Regions from separate parts of the Rhizobium sp. KNZ2-6A genome, predicted to be linked through region 2. Evidence: riboswitches for the same ligand, from Rfam matches in the RefSeq annotation. Region 2 holds a riboswitch; the other holds the start of a gene.
The links. A riboswitch is a leader RNA that binds a small molecule or an ion and turns the genes downstream of it on or off. The one in region 2 is predicted to bind cobalamin.
Positions count from the first base shown of each region.

Region 1: linked by a shared signal. The riboswitch ahead of ACPYOP_RS16855 (aromatic ring-hydroxylating oxygenase subunit alpha) and the one ahead of cobU (bifunctional adenosylcobinamide kinase/adenosylcobinamide-phosphate guanylyltransferase) in region 2 are both predicted to bind cobalamin.

Region 1 is NZ_JBNDIC010000022.1:74,256-78,389, forward strand. It holds gene ACPYOP_RS16850 (FAD-binding oxidoreductase) at 1-566, opposite strand, end outside; gene ACPYOP_RS16855 (aromatic ring-hydroxylating oxygenase subunit alpha) at 569-1,813, opposite strand; cobalamin riboswitch at 1,911-2,114, opposite strand; gene ACPYOP_RS16860 (DUF6656 family protein) at 2,464-3,081, shown strand; gene ACPYOP_RS16865 (L-threonylcarbamoyladenylate synthase) at 3,140-4,114, shown strand; gene ACPYOP_RS16870 (FAD-binding oxidoreductase) at 4,134-4,134, shown strand, end outside.
Region 2 is NZ_JBNDIC010000035.1:34,192-38,325, forward strand. It holds gene cobN (cobaltochelatase subunit CobN) at 1-1,082, opposite strand, end outside; gene cobW (cobalamin biosynthesis protein CobW) at 1,319-2,368, opposite strand; gene cobU (bifunctional adenosylcobinamide kinase/adenosylcobinamide-phosphate guanylyltransferase) at 2,374-2,898, opposite strand; cobalamin riboswitch at 3,040-3,439, opposite strand; gene ACPYOP_RS22250 (chloride channel protein) at 3,619-4,134, shown strand, end outside.

The DNA.
Region 1 (4,134 bases), on a different contig from region 2:
CCGAGATTGAGGTTGGGCATGAAACGGGCGAGATATTCGAGCTCGGACCGGAAGATGATATCGGCCGGGCCGCGCGAACAATTGACGAAGGTAATATCCGACAGCGGTGCCGTGTCGGCCATGTAGCGCGTCATCGACATCATCGGTGTGATGCCTGAGCCGGCGGAAACAAAGAGATATTTTTCGCCGGGATGACGGATATGGCTGAAATCGCCGAGCGGGCCGAAAGCCTTGATGCGCATGCCCGGCTTCAGGTTCTCGAACATCCAGCGCGTTCCGATGCTATCCTTCTGTGCCTTCACCGTCACGGCGACCGAGAAGGGCCGCGACGGCGTCGAGGAGAGCGTATAGGTGCGCATGACCGGCTCCGGAGCCGTCGGCAACTCCAGCGTCACGAACTGGCCCGGCAGATAGCGGAACCAGTTGTCCTTATCGGACCGGAACGTGAAGGTCATCACGTCGGGCGCTTCGGGCGTTGCCGAGAGGCATTCGAGCAGATGCTGCCTGTCACTCCAGGGCTGCATCTGGTCGAGGTGGCGGTGCGAAAGGGAGACGGTCATGTTCATGCTCAGGCAACCGCCGAAAGCTTGGCCTGGTCGCCCTGCAGCCGGTTGACCATAAACGTCGTGTACCATTCGACGAACTGCATGACGCCGCCCTCATGGATTTCCGAATAGGGGCCGGGCTCATAGGCCGGGGAGCGGATGCCGAAGGCATTTTCCTCGACGATACGGCGATCCTGATCGTTGGTTTCGGTCCAGACGTGCGTCAGCTCTTCCAGATTATAATCGACGCCCTCGACGGCATCCTTGTGGACGAGCCACTTGGTGGTGACGGCGGTTTCCTCGGCGCTGATCGGCAGGACGCGGAAGGAAATCGCGTGGTCGCCGAGGATGTGGTTCCATGTTGTGGGGTAATGGAACAACAGCATGGTGCCGATGCCATTGATCGTCACATCGGGTGAAAGCGGCCGCCTGACGGCATTCTGGCCGGACATGGTGTAGCTCTCGGCCCCCTCGATCAGCGGCATGCGCGCGGCGCGGAACTGACCATCCGGCGAGATCTTGAATTCGCTCGGCAGGCCGGCCGCTTCGCAGCGCTGCCAGTGCTCGGTGATGACGGGGTCGTTCATCGCGCCCTGCACGCCGGTAACGGTCGGCGCTTCCGGGAAGGTGCGGCAAAGTTCCGGGTGATTGGCCGCGCAATGGTAGCACTCGCGGTTGTTTTCCCAGACGAGCTTCCAGTTGCCCTTTTCGATGATGGTGCTCTGGAAGGCAACCTTGGCTTCGCTGATGCGGTGCGGTGCCATGTAAGGCTCGATCGTCGCGCGAACCGGCGCGAAATCCGGAGCGTTCTGCGCGAGGCAGATGAAGATGTAGCCGCCGACGCTTTCACAATGAACCGGCTTTAGCGAATGCTGGCTCTTGTCGAAATCCTCCGCCATCTGGCGGGCAAAGAGCAGCGAGCCGTCGAGCTCATAGGTCCACTGGTGATAGGGGCAGACAAGCTTCGCCGAGGAGCCGCGCTCGGTCGTGCAGACGCGCGAGCCGCGATGGCGACAGCTGTTGTGGAAGGCGCGGATGACCTGATCGCGGCCACGAACGATCACGACGGGATAATCGCCGATCTGGACGGTGAAATAATTGCCCGCGCGCGGCACTTCACAATCATGGCCGATGAACAGCCAGTCGCGATAGTAGATCGTCTCCATATCGAGCTTGAAGTAATCCGGATCGGTATAGAATGGTTGTTCCAGACTCAAACCCGTCCGGTGGTTCTTCAATTGCCGCAGAACTTTGCTGCCGATATCCATTTGCCTATCCTTCGCAGTACCAGGAAACGGGCGAAGGACATGCACGGCCGGTTGAAGACAGCCGAAAGCAATGTCCCGACCGCCCGCCGCGGTCAGTAAACCATATGTGCCCAAGGCTGGTTTCCGGGCTCTGGAGCGGCCCTGTTTCCAGAGCCCCATGGCACCTTCCCAGGTCGATCGACCCAGTGGCTTAATTCGCCATGCCTTACTCCACCACCGTTGCGGGGGCAGCGCCGGATTTTGACCGGCTTCCCAATTCTCCGTCTCCCTAGCAGACGGCACCTTGAGATTGATGTCATCATATCCCTCGGCCCGATCGGCCGCTGTGCTGCAATGCGACATCGGCTTCGAAATTGACGACAAGCGAAACCGGATGATGGGACGGTTGCATATCGTGACAATATAGAGAGACGGTTCAATCTCTTAGGCGCTTGCATAGGAGATGGCCCGCGCATCGCATACGCATTCCGTCAACGACGCCTTATCCTGATTGCGACAGGTCCTCGAACGGCCGATAATCAGGGGAATGACTGGGCGGCGGAGAGCGCCCGCAGAGCCGCCATCGGGAGCCTTCGGCTCAGTGCGATCAAGCTCGGCTCAAGCTCCGTGATCCATCATGTCGCCTAAAGAGATTTACAGCGAGATCCGGCATGGCCAAACTCAGATATTTCGACGCTGGGAAGCCCGCCGAGCCCGAACCGGCGGCAGCGGTATCGACGACGGGCTACAGCGAATTCCTGCGCACCGGCCGCATCAACCGCAACAGGCCGCATTGGCTGGCGGAAGAGCGGGAATACCTGACCCATGAACAGGTGGCCGAACGCACGGCGCTGAAGCTCCGGGACGCCGGCGAAAAGACCCATGACCGGCTCAACAATTTCCACAAGTCCATCCGCTTTCCGAAGCTCATCTTTCATCACACGCTGAAGGACACGCCGCATCTCGGCTATTGTCACGTTACCGCCGCGCGGACCCAGTTCGCGCGATATGAGGAAGTGAACTGGGCCTTCTACATCGCCAACTTCTTTGCCCGCATCGGCCAGGAAGAGAACTTCTTCGAGGACATCAGCCTCAAATATTCGCGGCTGTATTTCGCCGTCGCGATCCATCCGGACAAGGAAGCCGAAGACAAGAAGCTGACGATCAACCGCGACGTCAGAGGCAACGGCGTGCTGTTCCACACTCACGATCCGCAGATCGCCATCCGCAATGTTCTCCTCCTCGGCGCCCGCAACGAGCAGCTTCGCGATATCATTCGCCAGCTTTGACGATTGATCCGAAAACTCGAAGAGCATAAGAACGGCCTGAACTGCAAGCAGGCAGGCCATGGCACGACACATAGATATTCTCGAACATCCGCAAACGGCGATTGAGGTCGCGACGGCAACGCTTGCCCAGGGTCTGCCGATCGGCCTGCCGACGGAGACGGTCTACGGCCTTGCAGCCGATGCTACCAATCCTGCCGCCATTACCCGGATCTACGAGACGAAGGGACGTCCGCGCTTCAATCCGCTGATCTGCCACATGAGCGACCTTGCCATGGCGGAGCGCTATGCCATCTTCGACCCGATCTCGCGCAAGCTGGCGGAAGCTTTCTGGCCCGGCCCACTGACGCTGGTTCTGCCGCTCAAGCCTGATAGCGGCATCCATCCGCTGGCGACCGCCGGGCTCGATACGGTCGGCATCCGTGTGCCCCAGGGCTTTGCCGGCGAGCTGATCCGCGCCTTCGACCGACCGCTTGCCGCGCCGAGCGCCAATACGTCGGGCAAGATCAGCGCCACCAGCGCCGACCATGTCCATGACGATCTCGGTGAGCGCATTACCCTCATTCTCGATGCCGGGGCCTCGGTCGTCGGCGTGGAGTCGACCATCGTCAAGGTCGAGGATGGAGAGATGCGCCTGCTGCGACCGGGCGGCCTCGCGGCAAGCGAGATCGAGCGGGTGGCGGGCAAGGCGCTGAAGCGCAAGAAGAAGGCCTCCGCTGCCATCGAGGCGCCCGGCATGCTCGCCTCGCATTATGCGCCGGGAGCAGCGGTGCGGCTCGACGCGATGGAGGTTTCCGCAAACGAGGCGCTGATCCGCTTCGGGACGCCTGATATTGCCGGCATCGAAAAGGCTATTGCCGTGCTCGATCTGAGCGCCACCGGCGATCTTTCGGAAGCTGCCGCAAACCTCTTCGACTTCATGAAGCGCGCCGATGCCACGGGTGCGGAGACCATCGCCTTTTCGCATATTCCCGACGAGGGCCTCGGCGAGGCCATCAACGACCGGCTGCGCCGCGCAGCAGCGCCCAGAGACTAAATCCGGCAAAGGATACGCCA
Region 2 (4,134 bases):
TCCTCGAGCGGCTCGCTGGCAACGATGTTGGCCTCGACCCGTTCGTCATAGCGGGCCGCAGCCTTGAAGGACACCGCGCGGGCAAGAACACGCCCATCGACTTCGGGCAGAGCCACGTTCATGCCGAGATCACGCGCCGAAAGCCCCTGTGAGGATGCCTCCCAGGCTCCCCTCGACGAAGCTGAAAATATGGCCTGAAGAACGACGGCCTCGCCGGTCTCAAGAACCGTCGGCTGACGATCGGCGCCCGGTGCCGAAACAGCAAAGCCTGTGGAGTTGATGACGACGCCCGGCTTCAACTCGGTAAAGACACTTTCGAGGATACCGACCGACACGGTATCCTTGAGACTATAGGCGAATACCGGCAGCGGTCGCATGCCCTCGGCGATGAGAGCCTCTATCATGGCTTCGACGGGTTTGGTTTCGCCGCTCTGTACGAGGGCGCGATAGAAGGAAAGCGCGACTGTCGGAGGTTCGAATCCTGCAGGGGTCGCCATCTCCGAATTGGAAACCCTCCACCATTCCTCGACCCCGATCACACCCCGGCCCGGCCACCAGATACCCGCTTTCATCAAGGGCACGGCAGGCATTGGCTTATCGGCGCCTGATAGCATCGCCTCGGCATAGGCGAGAAATGCGCTGGAATTCGTCTCCCCGCCCTCGATCAGATAGGACCAGAGCGCATTGAGATCATCGAGCGCGACGTTGGAAAAAGGCGTCAGTCCCGGATCGGGCTTCGAATCCCCCGGCAGTACCGCAATCAAGGCCCCCTGACGCGCCGCGCAGGCATGCAATGCTTCCAGCGCATAGTGGAAGTAGCTCGCTCCACCCAGCGCCCGCACGATGATGAGCTTCGCATGCCGGGCTGTCCTGTCGACATAGGTATCGACGGACATCGGATGCTTGAGGCTCATCAGGCTTGCAAGCCGAAGGGACCGACCACCCTCACCGTTGGCTGCGGCAATGGCCGCAAGCTCGGTATCGGCGGCCGACAGAAAGACGATATCGCCGGGCGATTGCCCGAGATCGATCGCCTCTTCGCCGTCGCTGATCGTTCCCTTTTGAGCTAGAAGGAGATGCATTAGACCTTAGAGTATGCGGCGGCATACCCCCCTCTGTCACGTTGTGACATCTCCCCCACAAGGGGGGAGATCATTCGGAGCCATGCTTCGCTGAACTTACCTCCCAAAGCCCCAGCAACTCCCAACATCGGTTGTTTTACGATGTGGCAGCCACGAGTTTCCAATCTCCCCCCTTGTGGGGGAGATGTCCCGCGAGGGACAGAGGGGGGTATCGCACGGCAAAGACGCAGCATCGATCAGACCAACGCTTCAATCGCCTTGCGCACGATCGTCTCGTCCATCTCATGCAGGCCGATCACCACGAGCCGGGTTGCGCGCGCTTCGCCCGGTGTCCAGGCGCGATCGAAATAGGTGTCGATGCGGCTGCCGACAGCCTGAACTTGCAGACGCATGGGCTTGCCGGGGACATCGACGAAGCCTTTGAGGCGCAGCACGTCATGTTCTGCGATCACGCCCTTCAGCGCATCGATAAAGGCGGCTGGATCGGCAATCGGGCCGAGTTCGACGACGAAGCTGTCGAACTCATCGTGATCGTGCGGCGTGCCGTCTTCATGCTCGAGTTCGTGATGGGATTTGCGGTTGACGATGTCGTCTTCGGTGCCGATGCCGAGGCCGAGCAGGATGGCGGCGGGTACATCGCCATTCTTCGCTTCGATGATCGTCGGCTTGCGGACGGTGCGGGAGGCAACCTCGGCGCGGACACGGCCGAGACCGTCGACGTCGATCAGATCGGTCTTGTTGAGCACGATCAGATCGGCGCAGGTCAGCTGATCCTCGAATAATTCTTCGATCGGGCTCTCGTGGTCGAGCGAATCATCCTCGACACGGGCAGCCTCGACGGCGTCGTGGTCGTCGGCGAAACGGCCGGCGGCGACGGCGGCACTATCGACTACGGTGATGACGCCGTCAACGGTGACGTGGGTACGGATGTCAGGCCAGTTGAAGGCGGCGACCAGCGGCTGCGGCAGCGCGAGGCCCGAGGTCTCGATGACGATGTGATCCGGGCGCGCGTCGCGCTCCAGCAGTTTCGTCATGGTGGGGATGAAGTCATCGGCGACCGTGCAGCAGATGCAGCCATTGGTCAGCTCGATGATGTCGTCTTCGGTGCAATTCTCCGCGCCGCAGCCCTTGAGCACATCGCCATCGACGCCGAGATCGCCGAATTCATTGATGATCAGCGCGATCTTCTTGCCGCCGGCATTCTGCAGGAGGTTGCGGATCATCGTCGTCTTGCCGGCTCCCAGGAAGCCGGTGATGACGGTGGCTGGAATCTTTTCCTGGTTCATATGGATCAACCCTTCATTTTCAGCGGCAATCCCGCTGCGATAAAATAAACTTCGGCACTCGCCGCCGCGACCATCTGGTGCAGGCGGCCGGCATGGTCGCGAAATTCGCGCGCCATGCGATTTTCCGGCACGATTCCAAGCCCGACCTCGTTGGAGACGAGAACGAGCCGCGATCGTGCAGTCGGCAGAAATGCAGTCAGGGCGGCAAACTCCGCCGCTATGTCCCGCTCCGCCATCATCAAATTGGTCAGCCAGAGCGTGAGGCAGTCGATAAGCACGGCGCGCCCTTCGGCGTCGATCGCGGCGAGCCGCTTGACGAGATCGATCGGCTCCTCATGCGTCTGCCATAGATCGCCGCGGCCGGCACGGTGCTGAGCGATCCTCTCGCGCATCTCATCGTCCCACGCCTGACCTGTCGCCACATAGTGACGTTCGAGACCGGTGTTGGAAATCAGGGATTCGGCGAAACTGGATTTGCCGGAGCGGGCGCCGCCGAGGACGAAAACAGCTCGGGAAGCAGAAGACGACATGCGTTATTCCCGCTCCCGCGCAACAGCGAGGGCCGGCGGCATGAAGCCGTTACCGGAAAAGAGGCGCCTACACGCCGAAAACTCGTCTTGCGCCATAACAACCTCCGTGCTGGCAGCGGAACTGACGTTCCAGAACAGGCTCTGTGCCCGGCACGCATGGCAGGTCTCCTGGCTCGCGGATAAGGCGCCGCGACGGGGGCGGACCGAAATCGGTCGCCCCCGATCGTGCGCCAGCGGGTCTTCCTCGCCTTCCCGGCAATTCATCATGAAAAGGCGGACGATTCGTAGACTTAAGAGGCGTCCAGCCCGGGTTGATCATGATGCCACGCCAGTGGCTTTTTCGACTTGTTCCTGCCCCGCCCCGTTCGCCCCATGCGAACCATCGACGGAATGGGCTTCAAACCGAACGAAAGACCCTGACCGCTCTACAGTCGCGGGGTCGGCTGTGATGAGAACGCCCGGATTGGGTCCGTCCCTTCACATTCCCTTTTCATCCCATGCGACAGATCGCCGCTCGGGAACCATTCGTTATGCCGGCAATGATTAGGCTTTCACTGAGTTCAAGTCAATCAAGGGCATGGGATGCGACGCTGAGCGTCCCGATTGCGAAATCGCCCAATATTCCCAGCAAATCAGCGGCTTTTTTGCCGCATTTCTTTGATGTTAGAAGTTTATAGAGGGTAAGCCCTCACATCCGAGTAAACCATTCGTTCGTTTCCAATGTTGCAGAAATTCCAAGCGCGACGCCTCGGCGTCTTCTCCGCCCTGTTCGATCTCGGTCGGTTCAGAGCATTGCTGCGCCGTGGCGAATTGGGACTTGTTTTCGCCGGCGCACTGGCGGGAATAGCCTCCGGCTGCGCCGTAACGGCGATGAGCTTCATCTCGCGTAAGCTTCACAGCCTCATCTACGGCATAACCGACTATGAGCGCTTGAGCTCGGCGGCAATGGCGATTCCCGACAAATCAGTGTTGTTTATCGCGCCGATCGCCGGAGGCATCATCCTCGGCATCCTGCTCTACATATTGTCGCGCACGCGCAAGAAGCCGATGGTCGACCCGATCGAAGCCAATGCGCTGCACGGCGGCCGCATGTCGCTGACGGACAGCATCCTCGTCGCCGTGCAGAACCTGATCTCGAATGGATTCGGTGCCTCCGTCGGGCTCGAGGCCGGTTACACCCAGCTTGCCGCCGGCATCGCCTCAAAATTCGGTTACAAGATGCAAATGCGGCGCGCG